3 regions of the Amycolatopsis sp. VC5-11 genome follow, and region 1 is predicted to be linked to each of the others. Evidence: riboswitches for the same ligand, from Rfam matches in the RefSeq annotation. Region 1 holds a riboswitch; each other region holds the start of a gene.
What was found. A riboswitch is a leader RNA that binds a small molecule or an ion and turns the genes downstream of it on or off. The one in region 1 is predicted to bind S-adenosylmethionine.
Positions count from the first base shown of each region.

Region 2: another riboswitch for S-adenosylmethionine. It lies ahead of WA670_RS39095 (aminotransferase class V-fold PLP-dependent enzyme); the one in region 1 lies ahead of WA670_RS43710 (ATP-binding cassette domain-containing protein).
Region 3: another riboswitch for S-adenosylmethionine. It lies ahead of thrC (threonine synthase); the one in region 1 lies ahead of WA670_RS43710 (ATP-binding cassette domain-containing protein).

Region 1 covers NZ_JBAGKF010000034.1:1,567-7,543, reverse strand. The annotation lists gene WA670_RS43725 (ABC-F family ATP-binding cassette domain-containing protein) at 1-118, opposite strand, end outside; gene WA670_RS43720 (4-(cytidine 5'-diphospho)-2-C-methyl-D-erythritol kinase) at 156-1,124, opposite strand; gene WA670_RS43715 (hypothetical protein) at 1,246-1,719, shown strand; gene WA670_RS43710 (ATP-binding cassette domain-containing protein) at 1,829-2,842, opposite strand; SAM riboswitch class I at 3,058-3,148, opposite strand; gene rsmA (16S rRNA (adenine(1518)-N(6)/adenine(1519)-N(6))-dimethyltransferase RsmA) at 3,708-4,550, opposite strand; gene WA670_RS43700 (resuscitation-promoting factor) at 4,644-5,977, opposite strand, start outside.
Region 2 covers NZ_JBAGKF010000021.1:140,654-146,630, forward strand. The annotation lists gene WA670_RS39085 (ArsR/SmtB family transcription factor) at 1-424, shown strand, start outside; gene WA670_RS39090 (potassium/proton antiporter) at 524-2,002, shown strand; SAM riboswitch class IV at 2,100-2,214, shown strand; gene WA670_RS39095 (aminotransferase class V-fold PLP-dependent enzyme) at 2,255-3,586, shown strand; gene WA670_RS39100 (hypothetical protein) at 3,747-4,073, opposite strand; gene lspA (signal peptidase II) at 4,162-4,770, shown strand; gene WA670_RS39110 (RluA family pseudouridine synthase) at 4,767-5,693, shown strand; gene WA670_RS39115 (AsnC family protein) at 5,690-5,977, opposite strand, start outside.
Region 3 covers NZ_JBAGKF010000006.1:272,947-278,923, reverse strand. The annotation lists gene lepA (translation elongation factor 4) at 1-21, opposite strand, end outside; gene WA670_RS20825 (class I SAM-dependent methyltransferase) at 138-749, shown strand; gene WA670_RS20820 (VOC family protein) at 746-1,120, opposite strand; gene WA670_RS20815 (DMT family transporter) at 1,143-2,003, opposite strand; gene rpsT (30S ribosomal protein S20) at 2,396-2,656, shown strand; gene holA (DNA polymerase III subunit delta) at 2,758-3,729, opposite strand; SAM riboswitch class I at 3,861-3,994, shown strand; gene thrC (threonine synthase) at 4,008-5,273, shown strand; gene WA670_RS20795 (ComEC/Rec2 family competence protein) at 5,298-5,977, opposite strand, start outside.

The DNA.
Region 1 (5,977 bases):
CGTTGAGCCCGACGACGCCGATGCGCTGCCCCTCGGCGACGCCGAGGGAAACGTTGTCCAGCAACGGCTTCACGCCGTAGGACTTGCTCACCGATTCCAGGTTGACCAGGTTGGCCATCCGGATCCTTTCCACTGTGGACTGTTGATTCGAGCTTTCAGGCGTGCACGCGCGGCGGCGCGTTGCGCGGGGCGTCGTCGCCGCCGACCACCCGGGCCCCCGGCACCGGGCCGTGCGCGACCCGCACCGTCCGGCACACTCCCGCGCCGGACAGCTCAGCGGCCACCTCGACCGCGGTTTCCGCGTCGGAGCACAGGAACGCGCACGTCGGCCCGGAGCCGGACACGCATCCGGCGAGCGCGCCCGCGTTCACCCCGGCGCGCAGCGTGCGGCGCAGGCCGGGCCGCAGCGACACCGCGGCCGCCTGCAAGTCGTTGCCGAGCAACAGGGCTAGTTGGCGAGGATCACCCGACGCGAGCGCCTCCACGACCGGCGTGTGCGACCCGATCCGCGGCGGTTTGCCGTCGGCGCGCAGCCGGTCGAGTTCGCCGAACACCTTGGGCGTGGACAGGCCTTCCTCGTCGAAGGCGAGCACCCAGTGGAACGTGTGGCGAGCGAGCACCGGAACGAGCTGCTCGCCGCGGCCGGTGCCGAGCGCAGTGCCGCCGTACAGCGCGAAGGGCACGTCACTGCCCAGCCGGCCGGCGATGGTGGCCAGCTCGTCGCGGGTGATGTCGAGCTTCCAGAGCGACGAGAGCCCGACCAGCGCCGCCGCCGCGTCCGCGCTCCCGCCCGCCATGCCGCCGGCGACCGGAATGCCCTTGCGCAGCACGATTCGCACCTTCGGCTCATCCGCGTCCGGCCGTCCGGCGTAGGAGGCCAGCTCGCGCGCCGCGCGCCAGGCGAGGTTGGCGCCGTCGGTGGGCACCGTGCGCTCCCCCTCGCCGTACACCTCGAGCCCTGGCTCGTCGGTGGCGGCGACGGTCACCTCGTCGGTGAGCGAAAGCGCCTGGAAGACGGTGACCAGCTCGTGGAACCCGTCCGCCCGCAGGTCGCCGACGGCCAGGTGCAGGTTGACCTTGGCCGGGACCCGGACGGTGACTGGTGGTGGTACGACGGCGAGCACCCGTCCAGCCTACGTGGCTGGCGCTGACCAGGTGTCGCCAGGAGAAAACGTCGGCACGGAAGTTCCCCCAACCGTCGCTCCGGAGTGGCCATCCGGACTAATTTGGAACTACTTTGGAACTATGCGCGCGCCGGAGGTCAACCTGTCCGAGCTGTCCCTGCACCCGCGCCGGGTCACCGACCGGCTCGAAAGTTCGCCGACCCGTTCGGTCCGGATTCGCCGACGGGAGAAGGACAAACCCGATCTGCTGCTCGTGACCGCCGAGCGCGCCGAACAGGCGGCGGCCGGGTTTTCGGCGACCGTCACGATCCTCGCGGAACTGATGCGCCGCAGCGCCGAGACCGCTGCGCTCGCCGCCGAGGCGCTGCCCGCCGCGTTCCCGTGGGCGCGGTACCTGTCCGCGGAAGAGGTACGGACATTCGTCGGCGAACTGGTCGAAACCCTGGAGCGAGCCGAATCCCTCGGCAACCCGGTGCCGTTCGCCGCCCTCGCGGCGAAGTGGAAACAGACCGCCGAGGCGCACGCGGATCCGGAGCTGGCGGAGATCCTGCGCCGGAACGACCACAATGGACAGAATTCAGGACACTTGTCCTGAAACTTTGACCCGGCGACCTGATTTCTCGGGCGACGCGTCCCGCGAACGCGGCGAGGGCCGCCCCCATCGCATGGGACGGCCCTCGGAAAACCGCTCAGTTAAAAGGAAATCAGGCGGCGACGACGCTCTGCGGACCGCGAGCCGGCTGGCTCACGTGCGCACCCCGGTCGGAGATCCAGGACAGCGCGGCGTCGGCCCGCTCGCCGCGGACGCCGAGGCGGAACCGGGCGATCGGGGTGTCCCCGATGCGGGTGAGGCCGCCGCCGATGGTGGCGAGCTCCACGTCGAACCGGCTGGCCGCCTCGGGCAGCAGGGCGCCCACCGAAGCGAAACCGATCAGCACGACGTCGACCGCGCGGTCGTACTTCGCGGACTGGGCACGCGAGGTCTCGACCGACGGCAGCACCGCTTGCGCGGTCCAGCTGTCCGGCGTCGAGATGAGGTCGAGCACCGTGCCGCGCTCGACGATCGCGCCGTTGTCGAGCACCGCGACGTCGTCGCAGACCCGGCGGACGACGTCCGCGTCCGGCGTGGTGACGACGACCGTCACGCCCAGCTCGGCCCGCGCGCGGTCGAGCACGGCGAGCACCGCGCCCGCGTCCTCGGCCGCGATCCCGGCGGTCGGGTCGTCCGCGAGCAGCACGGCCGGTCCGGCGGCGAGCGCCCTGGCGACCGCGACCCGGCGGAGCTGGCCGTCGGTGAGTTCTTCCGGCTTCTGCCCGGCGCGGGCGGTGAGGCCGACGAGGTCGAGCAGCGAGCCGACCCGGCTGCGCCGCTGCGGGCCGTCGACGCCGAGCTGCTCCAGCGGGCTGGCGATGTTGCCCGCGATGGTGCGCTCGGCGATCAGCTCCGGCTTGGTCCCGACGACACCCAGCTGGCGGCGGATCTCCCGCAGCCGCTTGCCGTCGAGCGTCGCGGTGTTGAGGCCGTCGAGCCGCACGACGCCGCGGTCAGGGCGCTCCTGCAGCGCGATGCAACGGGCGAGGGTCGACTTGCCGGAACCGGACGGACCCACGACCCCGAACAGCGAACCGGCTTGCACGTCGACACTCACGTCGCGCAGCGCGGCGACCCGATTTCCGTGGAAGGGAAAGGACTTGGACACGTTTTCGACAGTGATCACGAAAGGGCTCCAGGCAAACGAGGCGCGGCACCGATTCCGGGCGCGCCAGGCGTCATCGAATTACCGTCCACTGTGGACGGCGCAAGAAACTGCGGAAAAAACGATCAGGCGATGGCCATGGAGCGTTGACACGCACATACCGAGCGGCGACCTTCGTCGACTACGCGCCGGCGGGTCAGCAGGAGCGGGCGGGTGACCCTCTTCATCGAAAACAGCCTCCATCGGTCCTGGCGGTAGCACCTGCCCTGCGGAGGGTGGTTGCTGCGACTTCGGCGAGCCAGGTCTCTCAGTCGCTCGGGATGGACGCTTTCGAGTAAAGCCGATCCCATTGGCTGAACGCAAGCGCGTTGGTGCAGATCACACGTCTGGTGGTGCCCGCATACCGGAACACCGCGTCCAAAAACCGGAAGCCCGGAACCTCGGCCGCCGAACAGTGCCTCGACCTGCGAAACGCTCGCCACGAGCACCGGCGGCGAACGGGTTCGTTCCACTGTGGACGATCAAGGATCTTTGTGGAACAAGAGTTTTCTCGTTGTCAAGGGGTGATGGTTCGCGGGGCTCAACGCTCGGCGCACCGGGGTCTCGACCGAGCCGAGATAGGTCAGCGAAGCGAAGCACCTCGGGTCAGCCCTGCGGAACAATCCCGGGCGTGGAGCAGTCGGACTCCCCCGAATGCCGAGCTGCTCGTCACAGATGGAAGGCTGTTTCAGCCGTGCTCGCGTGATCACCAAGCGTAGCCAGGCAGCTGTGGATGACCCACAATCAGCGACGACACAAGATCATCGAAGAACGCAGCGAAACCAGGGAATACCTGCTCCGACGCCGCCGTTGGAAGTCGCAAGGCGAGCACCCTGGGGGAGGTGGGTCACATTCCGGCAGCCGCGATCCGCGCGAAAGCGTGCACGTCCAACTGCTCCCCGCGCGTCTTCGGGTCGATCCCCGCCTCGGCGAGCAACTCGCCAGCCCGCTCGGCGGAACCAGCCCACCCGGCCAGCGCGGCCCGCAATGTCTTGCGCCGCTGGGAGAACGCCGCGTCGACCACCGCGAACAGCCGGGCCCGATCCACTCCGGAAACCGGGTCGGTCCGGGTGAACGAGACCAGAGCGGAATCGACGTTCGGCACCGGCCAGAACACCGCGCGCGGCACGGCGGCCACCTTGCGCGCGGGCCCGTACCAAGCGAGCTTCACGCTCGGCACGCCGTAAGTGCGGCTCCCTGGCCCGGCCGCCATCCGGTCGGCGACCTCGGTCTGGACCATGACGAGCCCGCTGCGCAGCGACGGCAGCTCGGCCAGCAGGTGCAGCACCACCGGCACCGCGACGTTGTACGGCAGGTTCGCGACGATCGACACCGGCTCAGCGGGCAGATCAGCCGCCCGCACCCGGAGCGCGTCGGCGCCGACGACGGTCAGCCGGTCCGCGGCCTCAGGCGCGCGCTCGGCGACTGTGCGGGGCAGGCGGGCGGCCAGCACCGGATCGATCTCCACAGCGACGACCTGAGCGCCCGCGGCCAGCAGGCCGAGCGTCAGCGAGCCGAGACCGGGTCCGACCTCCAGGACGACGTCCCCCGGCTGCACGCCGCCGAGTTCGACGATGCGGCGGACCGTGTTGGGGTCGTGCACGAAGTTCTGCCCGAGTTTCTTCGTGGGCCGGACGTCGAGTTCGTCGGCCAGCCCGCGGATTTCGGCAGGCCCCAGCAGTTCCACCACCGGACGAGCCTACCCAGCGGCGGCGCGGCGGACGAAAACAGGCGGCCGGGAGCGCGAGGCTCCCGGCCGCCTGCCGGAAAATCGGAGCGTAACTCAGGCTTTGTAGCCGCAGCCCCAGGCGCTGTAGCCGCCGCGGGCGTCGCGCACCTTCTCGGCGATCGCGATCTGCTGCTCGCGGGTCGCCTTGTCGGCGGTGGGGGCGTACTGCTGGCCGCCGTAGGCGTTCCAGGTCTGCCGGTCGAACTGCAGGCCGCCGTAGTAGCCGTTGCCGGTGTTGATCGACCAGTTGCCGCCCGACTCGCACTGCGCGATGCGGTCCCACGCGCCGGTGTCGCCGATGGCCGGGGCCGGCGGCTTCTTGGTGCCGACCTTGATGATCTTGGCCTTGGCCTCGACGAGGACCTTCTCCGAGACGTGCTCGCGCGCGATCTCTTCGCCGTTTTTCTTCGTGACCTTGTAGGTCACCAGCTTCTTGCCCGGCGTGCCCGGGTCCTCGACGCTCTGCTGGCCCTGCAGCTGCGTCGGGTCGTCGACCTTCTGCACCTCGGGGTCGATGGTCTCTTCCTGGTTGACCATCGACACGCCCATGCGGCTGACGTGGACCTCGGCGCCGTTCTTCAGGCTGACGTCGAGACCGCCCTCGATCGCGTCGTCCGGGCCGAGGTTCAGCTTGAGGTCGGAGGCGAGCTCCTTGGTGGTCACCGCGGTGGTGTCCACCTTGCGCGGCGCGTTGGTGCCGTCGAAAAGCGTGATGTGCTTGAGGGTCTTGACCTGGACGGTCGAGCCCTCCAGCGGCAGTTCGCCGGACGACGGCATCGACGTCCACGCGCCCTGGGAAAGCATGCTGCCCATGCCGAGCTGGTTCATGGCCTCGCCGAGCGTGGTCGCGCGGACCCAAGAGGGCCGGGACACGCCGTCCACGACGAGGTTCAGCTGACGGCCGCGCTCGAGCTTGATGACGCCGCCGTCGCCGACCGCCGCCTGCGGCGAGGGCGAAAGCGCGTCGTGCTCGCCGACCGAGAGGCCCGCGTCCTTGAGCACGTCGCCGACGGTGCCGCCGAAGCTGTGCACGGTCTGCTGGTGGCCGTCGACGTCGACGGTGATGCTCTTGTTCATCGCGAGCGCCGCCGCGCCGCCACCGCCGACGGTGACCAGCAGCGAGAGCACGGCACCCTTGAGGAAGCGGCGCTTCCAGGTCTTGGTCGCCTCGCGCAGCCCTTCCTCGACCGCGGCCTTCTTGGCCTGCGGGGAGGCGGTGCGGTCCTGCTCGACCTCGTCCGGGAGAACGAGCGGCGGAAGCATCGTGGTTTCCGCGTTGATGAGCCGGATCAGCTCGTCGACGTCGACGTCGATTTCCGACATCAGCAGGTCGGCGTCCGGCCCCAGCGCGGCGAGCACGTCCTGCTCGGTCACGCGGAGCTCGTCGG
Region 2 (5,977 bases), on a different contig from region 1:
GAAACGGCCGTCCGGGCTCCGGACTTCGTTGCGGGTGCAGCGTTTGTCGTTCGCGCGCAGTTGCTACGACCATCTCGCCGGGACCCTCGGCGTCGCCTTGCGGGACGGAATGGTCGAGCGGGGCCTGATCGACGTGTCGGACGGGCTCGCGCTCACCGACTCCGGACGCGACGTGCTGGCGGATCTCGGCGTCGCGGTGCCGGATCGGCCGCGGCGGCCGCTGTTGCGCGACTGTCTGGATTGGACAGAGCGGCGGGAGCACCTGGCCGGCGCGGTCCCGGCGGCGGTGCTGGAGCGGGCGGTCGAGGCGGGATGGCTGACGCGGGACCAGCAGCGCGCGGTCCGCGTCCTGCCGGGCGCGCGGGGTCCGTTCGCCGCGCTCGGTGTCGATCTCGCGACGGTGAGTGCCGCCGAGGCTTCGTAACACACCGGCGAGGTCCCCCGGACCGGTGGTGCGCGCTCGGGAACCGGACACTGCCTCACTATTCTGGACGCCTGCGGGCGACCGGGAGGGAGGCGGAGGGTGAACGAGCTTCCCCTGGTGCTGGGCGTCGGAGCGCTGGTTCTCGTCGTCTCGGTCGTCGCGGTGCGGGTGTCCATCCGGCTCGGATTCCCGTCGCTGCTGCTGTATCTCGGGATCGGCGTCGTGCTCGGCGAAGCCGGGTTCGGCATCCGCTTCGACAATCCGGCGCTCACCCAGTCCCTCGGGCTCGCCGCGCTCGTCCTGATCCTCACCGAGGGCGGGCTCACCACGCGCTGGTCCGCGGTGAAACCCTCGCTGGGGCCCGGAATCCTGCTGTCCACAGTGGCCGTGGTGATCAGCATCGCGGTCACCGGCGCGGCATTGCACTGGCTGCTCGGCCTCGACTGGCGGCTCGCCCTGCTGTGGGGCGCGGTTCTCGCGTCCACCGACGCGGCGGCGGTGTTCTCCGTGCTGCGCACGGCCGGGGTCGGGAAACGGCTCGTCGGCGCGCTGGAACTGGAATCCGGCATCAACGACGCGCCCGCCTACATCGCGGTCGTCGTGCTCGCGTCCGGCGAGGCGGTCGACTGGTCGCTGCCGCTGCTGGTGGTCTACGAACTGCTCACCGGCCTCGTGCTCGGCCTCGCGTTCGGCTGGCTGGGCGCGCAGGCGCTGCGCCGGGCCGCGCTCCCGGCGACCGGTCTCTACCCGCTCGCCACGGTCGCGGTGTGCGTGCTCGCGTACTCCTCGGGTCAGCTGGCGCACGCGTCCGGCCTGCTCGCCACCTACGTCGCCGGCCTGGTGCTGGGGAATTCCAAGCTCCCGCACCGGTCGGACACCCTGTCGTTCGCCGAAGGGCTCGGCTGGCTCGCGCAGATCGGGCTGTTCGTCTTGCTCGGCCTGTTCGCGTCGCCGACCCGGCTGCTCGAAACGCTCATCCCCGGCCTCGTCGCGGGCGCGGTGGTGCTGCTGCTCGCCCGGCCGCTGTCGGTGGTCCTGTCGCTGCTGCCGTTCCGCTTGCCGTGGCGGGATCAGGCGTTCCTGTCCTGGGCGGGGTTGCGCGGTGCGGTGCCGATCGTGCTCGCGATGATCCCGCTGTCCGAAGGCGTGCCCGGCGCGCAACGGCTCGTGGACGCGGTTTTCGTGCTCGTCATCGTGCTCACGGTGCTGCAGGGCGCGACGCTCAGCCCGCTCGCGCGGATCCTCGGGCTGGCGAAGGCGACGCAGGCGCACGAGATCGAGGTCGACGCCGCCCCGCTCGACGAGCTCGGCGCCGAACTGCTGCAGGTGCGCATCCAGAAGGGGTCGAAGCTGCACGGCGTGTACCTGTCCGAGCTGCGGCTGCCCGCCGGGGCGACGGTCAGTCTCGTGGTGCGCGGCGGGACGGGCTTCACGCCGCAGAAAACGAGCCGCTTGCAGGTCGAGGACCAGCTTCTGGTGGTCACGACCGCCGCCGACCGCGACGCGACCGAACGGCGCATCCGGGCTGTCGACCGGGCCGGCCGCCTCGCCCGCTGGCACGGGGAATCCGGAGCCTGATCTTTTCTGTCCTTTGTGGACACGCCCTGTGACTGCCGTCTCAGATCACGAGACGGGTCTGGTTTCTCCCGGGGGTCGTCCGCTATCTTCGGTTTCAGGTCATGAGTGCCAGCGCGAAGCCCCGGCTTGCTGGCCGGCAACCCTCCTACCGCGGTGGGGTGCCCCGGGTGAGGACCAGGCCGGTCGCGCAGTGCGGCGGGCAAGCGCGGGCCCCTCGCCGGGGGTCCCCCGGAACGCCGAGGAGGCGTCGTCATGACTCTCGCACTCGACCGGTCCACGGAAACTGTTGCCGCTGCCGTTCCCGCTGTCGCCGGTGCGACGCTGCGGGTCCCGCTGGTCACCGGCGGCGACATCGGTTACGCCAACCTCGACCACGCGGCGAGCGCGCCGTGTCTGGACGCGGTGCGTTCGGCGGTCGACGAGTTCCTTCCCTGGTACGCCAGCGTGCATCGCGGCGCGGGTTTCGCTTCGCAGGTCTCGACGCGGCTGTACGAGCGGACGCGCGACGTGCTGCGCCGGTTCGTGGACGCGCGCAACGGCGACTCGGTGATTTTCACCCGCAACACCACTGACGCGTTCAACCTGCTGGCGAAAGCGTTGCCGCGCAAGACTTCCGTGGTGGTGTTCGACAGCGAGCACCACGCGGCCCTGCTGCCGTGGCGCGGCCCGAACGTCCGGCGCGTGCAGCTGCCGCGGACCCGGCTCGCCGCAGTGTCCGTTGTGGACGAAGCGCTCGCGGAATGCCCGCAGGGGCCGCGGTTGGTCGTCGTCGCCGGTGCGTCCAATGTGACCGGTGAGCTGCTGCCGGTGGCCGAGATCGCTGCGGTGGCCCGGAAACACGGCGCCCGGGTGGCCCTCGACGCCGCACAGCTCGCTCCGCACCGGCAGATTTCGTTGCGGGAGCTGGATGTTGACTATGTCGCGCTGTCCGGGCACAAGCTGTACGCGCCCTTCGGGGCTGGTGCGCTGATCGGGCGCAGCGACTGGTTGCGGGCGGCCGAGCCGTACCTGGCCGGTGGTGGCGCTACGAAGCTGGTGACCGAGGAAGCCGTGGTGTGGAACAGCGGCGAAGAACGGCACGAGGCCGGATCGCCGAATACCGTTGGCGTGTATGCGCTCGGGGTGGCTTGCGAGCAGCTGGCAGCTCAGTGGGATGCCGTGGGTTCGCACGAAGCCGCGTTGCTGGAGCGGTTGCGCAAGGGGCTTGAGAGCTTGCCGGGGTTCGCCGAGCTGCGGTTCTTCGACGCGCCGGTGGACCGGGTCGGCACGGTGAGCTTCGTGGTCGACGGGTTCGAGCCCGGATGGCTGGCCGCGGTGCTGTCGGCCGAGTACGGAATCGGCGTGCGGGACGGGGCGTTCTGCGCGCACGTGGCCGCCCGGCGGCTGATCCGGGAAGCCGGAAGCCAGGGCCAGCAGGCGGTCCGGGTGAGCCTCGGGCTGGGGAGCACCGAGGAACACGTCGACCGCTTGGTGCTGGCGCTGCGGCAGATCGTGGCCCGGGGAGCCCGGTGGGAGTACGCGAAGGTGGACGGGCGGTGGGCACCGGTCGGGGACCCGCGGGAGCTGCCGCCGTTCTGCGCCTGACAGGGCTGGTGCTGGGACTGGCGCGACAGGAAACGTGACCACAACGCGGGATCGCGCCGACGTTTGGGCTGAGCGGCGTGACAGGCCGAAGGCCCCTCGCGTCGCTCAGCCCAAACGTCGGCTTAAGGGCGATCCCGCCGCGGCGGCGGAGCCGACGCCATCAAACACAGTCCGCGTGCAGGTCGTTCAACAGGCCGCGCTCGGTGAGGTCGCCGCTGAGGAACAGCCGGGCCAGATGAGTGAACGCGGCTTCGGCTGCGTCGGCCACAGCGGGAATGGGCGTGCGGCAGTCGGCTAAGGCCGCCTCCTGCACGTCGTGGATTTCCCGTGGTTCGCTGCGGGACAGCCCGGCCAGGTGGCGCAGGTGCTCGCCGTCCTCGCCGTCGGCCAGCCAGTGGGCGGCCCAGAGCGGGAGGTCGCTCGTGGGGGAGAGGTCGAGGGCGATCCAGGCCGCGGCCGCGGCGGGGGCGGGGATCTCGGCGGGCATGGCAGCGATGATGGCGGGCGAGGGGCCTCCGGGGCGACTGAATTCGGCCGCTGTGACCTGCTCGGGCGCGGTTGTGGACAATGGGGGTGTGAGCACCGATCCTTCGCCGTCCGAGTCCGAGGTCGAGCCGTCTGCGGAACCGCCTGAGCAGGAGGCCGCCGGGGACGGCGCGCCGCTGCCCAAGCGGCGGGTCTGGGTGGTGTTCGCGGTCGCGGCGCTGCTGTGGGCGATCGACCTGATCACGAAGAACCTCGTGGTCGCGAACCTCGAGGGCAAGGAGCCCAAGCCGATCCTCGGCGGGCTGATCTACCTGCAGGTCATCCGCAACCCGGGCGCCGCGTTCTCGATGGCGACCGGCATGACGTGGGTGCTCGCGCTGGTCGCGATCGGCGTCGTGATCGCGATCGTGTGGATCTCGCGCAGGCTGCGCTCGGTCGGCTGGGCGATCGGCCTCGGGCTCGTGCTCGCCGGCGCGCTCGGCAACCTGACCGACCGGTTCTTCCGCGAGCCCGGACCGCTGCGCGGCCACGTCGTCGACTTCATCTCCGCGTTCGCGCCCAACGGCCAGGGTTTCGCGATCTTCAACATCGCCGACTCCGCGATCTGCGTCGGCGGCGCGCTGATCGTGCTGCTGTCCCTGCTCGGCAAGGACTACGACGGCACCTCCACCCGCGGCAAGAAGAAGGACTCCGAGTGAGCGCGCGCATGCTGCCCGTCCCCGACGGGCTCGACGGGATGCGCGTCGACGCCGGGCTCGCCAAACTGCTCGGCCTGTCCCGCACCGCGGTCGCGGACCTCGCCGCGGCTGGCGACGTCCTCCTCGACGGCCGTCCGGCGGGCAAATCGGACCGGCTGTCCGCGGGCGGGCTGCTCGAGGTGACGCTGCCGGAACCGGAACGTGCGGCGGAAATCGTCGCGGAGCCGGTCGAAGGCATGAAGATCCTGCACGATGACGACGACATCGTGGTGATTTCGAAACCGGTCGGCGTCGCCGTGCACCCCAGCCCCGGCTGGACCGGCCCGACGGTCGTCGGCGGACTCGCCGCGTCCGGGCTGCGCATCTCGACCTCCGGCGCGGCCGAACGACAGGGCGTCGTGCACCGGCTCGACGCGGGCACCACCGGGGTGATGGTGGTGGCGAAGAGCGAGCACGCGTACACCGTGCTGAAGCGGGCGTTCAAGGAACGGACCGTCGACAAGGGCTACCACGCCGTCGTGCAGGGCCACCCGGACCCGACGCGCGGCACCATCGACGCCCCGATCGACCGCCATCCGCGGCACGACTACAAGTTCGCCGTCGTCGCGGGCGGACGGCCGAGCGTCACGCACTATGAGGTGGTCGAGGCGTTCCGGGCGGCGTCGCTGGCGCACGTGAAGCTGGAAACCGGGCGTACGCACCAGATCCGCGTGCACTTCTCCGCGCTGCGCCACCCGTGCGCGGGCGACCTGACCTACGGAGCGGACCCGGTGCTGGCCCGGAAACTCGGCCTGACGCGGCAGTGGCTGCACGCGCGGACGCTCGGATTCGCGCACCCCGCGGACGGCCGGTGGGTCGAGTTCGAGGCGGAATACCCCGACGATCTGGCCAGTGCGCTGGAGATCCTGCGCGACGGGAACTAGTCGACGGCCCAGGTCAGGGTGCGCTCGTCCGGCTCGGGCCGCGGGCTCCAGCGCACCGAGACGACGCGGGTCGCGGTGGGGAGCACGTAGACGGTGTGCCCGCCGAGCGTCTCGCCCGGCTGCACGCCGATCTTGTGCGGCGGCCGGGACGTCAGCGAAACCGGGGCCTTCGCGACGGTCTCGCCGCTGTCGGTGACGAGCTCGAGATAGTTGTCGGGCAGCGACGCGAACGGGATCGGCCCGCGATTGGTGATCTCGGTGTGCACGACGACCGCGCGCTCGCC
Region 3 (5,977 bases), on a different contig from region 1:
GAACGTCTTGGGCGCTGTCACTCGGGCTGTCCTCGGGATGGTGGGGGATGTCCGTACCCCATCGTCCCATGGACCTCCGGGTGCGGGTGGGGGTCATCCCCGATGCGGCCCCGCTCGTCTCGTGATGACCTCGAAGCATGAGCACTTCACCCTCCCCCTCGCCGCCCGGCCCCGGCGTGCTCGACGCCGCGCTCGACCGGGCTTTCGGCCATCCCAGCGGGCTGCTGGGCAGGCTCGGCGGCAAGCTGATGGCGATCGGCAACGCCACGACCGAGCACCGCATCGTCGACCTGGCGCGCCTCGAACCCGACGAGACCGTTCTCGTCGTCGGCCCCGGGCCCGGGGTCGGCCTCGACGCGGCGAGCAAACTCGCCGGCGAGGTGATCGGCGTCGAACCCTCCCCGCAGATGCGCGACCTCTGCACGGACCGCTGCGGCGACCGCGCCGAGGTGCGCGCGGGCAGCGCGGCCCGGACCGGCTGCGCGGACGCGTCCGCCGACGTCGTGCTGACCGTGAACAACGTCCAGTTCTGGGAGGACCGCCCGGCGGCCTTCGCCGAGCTGTTCCGCGTGCTCCGGCCGGGCGGACGGCTGCTGCTTTCGGCGCACGAGAAGTGGCTTCCGGTGACGCGGCACGAACTGGCCGACGAAGCCGCCGCAGCGGGATTCACCGACCTGCAGACCTGGACCTGGGACCCGCCCGGATTCGCCGCGCTCGCCGCCCAGCTCCGGGCCGTGAAACCGGGCTAGCGCTTGTCGCGGCGCAACGGATGGTCCTCCGGTACCTCGACGAGCACGATCCGCAGCCCGTCCGGGTCGGCGATCCACGCCTCGTCGGTGCCCCACGGCTCGCGCCGGGCTTCACGCACCGGTTCGACCCCGCGTCCGGCCAGTTCGGCCAGCGTCGCGGGGAGATCGCGGACCTGCAGGAACAGATTGACGTCCGGACCGGGCCCCTCCTCGCCCGTGCCGACCACCTCGATCGACCCGCCGCCGGCGAAAAACCGCGTGCCGCCGGGGAACTCGCGCTCGATCGCGAGGCCGAGAGCGTCGCGGTAGAACGCGGTGGACACCTCGTGGTCGCGGGGGTGGATCAGCACCCGGCTGCTCAGTACGTCCATGGTTCCTGCCTACCCGAGCGGCTCAGGCGACCGCAATCGCAGCGATCCCGGCCAGCACGACCAGCGATCCGGCGAGGCGGCGGACCGCGTTGCGCTCGCGGAGCACGAGCCAGGCGGCGACCCCGCCGAAGACGATCGACAGCTCGCGCGCCGGCGCGACCAGGCTGACCGGCGCGATCCGCAGGGCGTACAGGACCAGCAAGTAGCTGGCCGGCGAGGCGAGTCCGACGATCAGCACCTCCCGCCGGTGGTCGCGCCACAGCCGCTTGATCTCCGACCGGCCGCGCGCCGCGGTCGGCGCGAGCAGGATGCTCTGACCGATCGCGCCGCCGCCGAAGTAGACGAGCGGAGGCACGCCGAGCGACGTGACCGAGTGCGCGTCCCAGAGCGTGTAAGCGGCGATGACGACGCCGGTCGCGACGCCGTAGAACACCCCCGCGCGGCGGGCCCGGGCGTTGCCGGTGCCGCCGCCGAGGCTGATCACCAGGACGCCCGCGACGACGAGGAACGCCCCGATCAGCCCGAGCACGCCCGGCCGTTCGCCCAGGACCGTGACGGCCACGAGCACCGACACCAGCGGCCCGGTCCCGCGAGCCAGCGGGTAGACGATGGACAGGTCGCCGACCTCGTATCCGCGCTGCAGCACGATCCCGTACGCCACGTGCAGGACCGCGGTGCCCGCGGCGGCGAGCAGCCAGGTCCACTGTGGACGTTCCGGTTCGACGGCCAGCGCGACCGCGATCACCGGGAGCATCGCCGCCGCGGAGACCGTGTAGTACAGCCAGACGAACCGCGGGCCGCCGGAAACCCGTTTGGCGGCAAGGTTCCACACGGCGTGCACGACCGCGGCGACGAGGACCATGGCGAGGGCTGTGGTGTTCATCCGGACCCCTTCAGGTATTCAGCGCACGCTGAAGACCGGGTCCTCCAGGCTTTTGTCCCGTCAGATGAACGGCGGGGCTCTGTCTCCCGCCGAAGGTGCCGCTCGGACCAGGCCCGCCCGCCCTCGTTGTCTTCGCGACCCGCTCTGCGGGACCACGGGCAGGCGACGGAACCCTAGGCACTACCGGACCCCACCGTAACCGAGACGGGGCCGCGATGCCGAACGTTTACCTGCTCCGGGGCCGTCGACAACGCCGCGAACAGGGCTGTTAAGATTTTCGACTGTTGCCGTGCGGCATTCCGTCAGGGAGGAAACCCGGCAGTCCCTCGGGACTGATCCGGAGCCACACGAACGCGGCAACGACCTTCACCGAGTGAAAGAGGAACGCCTCCATGGCCAACATCAAGTCGCAGGTCAAGCGCATCACGACGAACGAGAAGGCGCGGCAGCGCAACCTGGCGATCCGGTCCTCGGTGAAGACCGCGATCCGCAAGTTCCGCGAGGCCGCCGAAGCCGGTGACAAGGACAAGGCCCTCGAACTGCAGCGCGACGCCGCTCGCAAGCTCGACAAGGCCGTCACCAAGGGCGTCATCCACGCCAACCAGGCCGCGAACAAGAAGTCGGCTCTCGCGAAGCGCGCGAACCAGCTCTGAGCGCAGTCTTTCCGGAAGGCCCGGCGGCTTCGGCTGCCGGGCCTTTTCCGTGTCCTGGGGACCGGCCTGGCTGTCCTCAAGGCGTTCCCGGAACTGGGACGTCAGCGGTCGCCCTTGGCCGCGACCACGTCGAGGACCGCGCGCTGCAGCGCGTAGTTCGCGTCGGCCGCCGCGCCCTTGACCTCGGCGTTCAGCCGCGCCACGACGCGCATCGCGGTCGCCAGGCCGTCCTGGCCCCAGCCGCGGGACTGCCCTTGCGCCTTGCGGATCTTCCACGGCGGCATGCCGAGTTCGCCCGCCATCTGGTTCGGGTTGCCGCGCCCGGCCGCGGACACGCGAGCGATCGTGCGAACCGCGTCGGCCAGCGCGTCGGCGATCAGGACGTGCGGGACGCCCAGCTGCATCGCCCACTGCAGCGACTCCATCGCGGCGGCCCGGTCGCCCGCGACGGCCTTCTCCGCCACCGCGAAGCCGGTCACGTCGGCGCGTCCGGTGTGGTAACGGCGGACCGCCCGCTCGTCGACGACTCCCCCGGTGTCGGCGACCAGCTGCGTCGCCGCCGAGGACAGTTCGCGCAGGTCCGAGCCGACCGAGTCGAGCAGTGCCATCAGGCCCGCGGCGTCGATCTTGCCGCCCGCGCGGCGCACCTCGTTGCGGACGAACGCCTCGCGCTCGGCCGGTTTGGTGAGCTTCGGGCATTCGGTGATTTCCGCGCCCGCTTTTTTCAACGCGCCCGGCAGCGCCTTGGCGGCTTTGCTCCGCCCGCCGCCGCTGTGCACGACCACGAGGACGATGCCGTCGGCAGGCGCTTTCACGTACGCGAGGACCGCGTCGGAAAGCTCCTGCGAGATGTCCTGCGCCGACTCGAGCACGATCACGCGCCCCTCGGCGAACAGCGACGGGCTCACCAGCTCGGCCAGCACAGGCGGTGTGAGATCGGACACCCGCATGCGCGTGAGGTCGGCCGTCGGGTCCGCGGCTTTGGCCGCGTCGAGGGACGCTCGCACAGCCCGTTCGATGAGCAGTTCTTCCTCGCCCGTGACGAGGTGCAGCGGCGCGGGTGCGGTGGTCACCCGGCCATCTTCTCACCCGGCCGCCGGGCCGCCCGCTCCGGTGATGTGGGCCGCCTCCGTGGCACGAGCTGATCGGGATGTCGTACGGTGTAGCCGAGGACGCGCCCACCGGCGCTCCGACAACCGAATACCGCTCATCCAGAGGGGCAGAGGGAACGGCCCGACGAAGCCCCGGCAACCGGCGTACAGCCTGTCATCCCGCGATCGCGGGGTAGCTGACGACCACGGTGCCAATTCCGGCCCGCTTCGGCGGGGCAGATGAGGAAAGGAACCTCGCGATGACTGCAGCCCTCAGCGCCACCTCCGCCAATAAGACGATCGACCTCGGTCCGGCCGTCGAACTGGTGTCGAAGGAAGAAGGGCACCGGCAGCCGCTCGCTCCGGAATTCGTCTCCGTCGACGACTTCTCGCCGCTCGAGGTCGCCTACGACTTCGGCCGCGTCCGCCGCGAGGACATCGAGTCGGGCCCGCGCAACATCTGGCGCTACAAGAAGCTCCTTCCCGTCCCCTCGACCGTCGAGGAGACCCCGAACACCGAACCCGGCTGCACCCGGCTCGTGCGCGCCGACCGGCTCGCGAAGGAGCTCGGCCTCAAGCGCGTGTGGGTCAAGGACGACACCGGCAACCCGACGCACTCGTTCAAGGACCGCGTGGTCGCCGTCGCGCTCGCGGCCGCCCGCGAGTTCGGTTTCGAGGTCCTGGCGTGTCCCTCGACCGGCAATCTGGCCAACGCGACCGCCGCCGCGGCGGCCCGCGCCGGCTGGCGGTCGGTCGTGCTGATCCCGAAGAACCTCGAACGCGCGAAGATCCTCACCACCGCGGTCTACGACGGCGACCTGATCGCCGTCGACGGCAACTACGACGACGTGAACCGGCTCGCCACCGAACTGGCCGGCGAGCACCCGAAGTGGGCGTTCGTGAACGTCAACGTCCGCCCGTACTACTCCGAGGGCTCGAAGACGCTCGCCTACGAGGTCGCCGAGCAGCTCGGCTGGCGCATCCCCGAGCAGATCGTCGTGCCGATCGCCTCCGGTTCCCAGCTCACCAAGGTGGACAAGGGTTTCCGCGAGCTGGGCCAGCTCGGTCTCGTGGACGCCAGCCCGTACAAGGTGTTCGGCGCGCAGGCCACGGGCTGCTCGCCGGTCTCCACCGCGTACCGCAACGGCCACGACGTGGTCCAGCCGGTGAAGCCGGACACCATCGCCCGTTCGCTCGCGATCGGCAACCCGGCCGACGGCCCGTACGTGCTCGACGTGGTCAACCGCACCGGCGGCGCGATCGAGGACGTCACCGACGAAGAGGTCGTCGAAGGCATTCGGCTGCTCGCGCGCACCGAAGGCATCTTCACCGAGACCGCGGGCGGCGTCACCGTGGCGACCGCGAAGAAGCTCGTCGAAACCGGCAAGCTCGACCCGGACGCGGAAACCGTCCTCCTCATCACCGGCGACGGCCTCAAGACCCTCGACGCGGTCGAGAACCACATCGGCCCGAAGGCCACCGTGCCGCCGTCCGCCGCGGCCGTCGCCAAGGCACTCGGCTACTGACGCACCGGCCCGGGGTCCGCCGCACTACCGCGGCGGACCCCGCGGCTCGCCCCGGCGCACCACCGCCGGTCCGCTTCCTCCGGGCAGAACGGCGGTGTCCCCGTCGATATCGGTCCGGGTGACCAGCACTCCCATCGTTCCGAGAACGTCCACTGTGGACTTGCTCGGATGTCCGTATCCGTTGCCCGCGCCGACACTGATCAGCGCCGTGCGCGGCCGCACCGCCGCGAGAAACTGCGGCAGCGAATACCTCGACCCGTGATGCGGCACCTTCAGGACGTCTGCCCGCAGGTCGACGCCCTCGGCAAGCAGATCCGCCTGCGCCGCCAGCTCGACGTCTCCGGTCAGCAGAACCCGGCCAGCCGCGGTGTCGGCGCGCAGGACGACCGAACTGTTGTTGATCATCGTGCCGTCCTGCAACGCCGGTGCACGGGTAGTGGCGTAGCGCGGACCGATCACCTCAAGCGACAGCCCCGGCCACTCCAGCCGCTGCCCGTCGCTCAACTGCACCAGTGGCACGCCGCGACGCCGCGCTTCGCCGGAGACCGACTGCCACGCCCACGCGGGCGCACGCCCTGGCCCTACCGCGATCGCCCCGACCGCCCGTCCGTCGAATACCGAGGCGAGACCGCCGATGTGGTCCGCGTGCAGGTGACTCAGCACAAGCAACGGCACCCGTTCGACGCCCAGCCTCCGCAGGCATT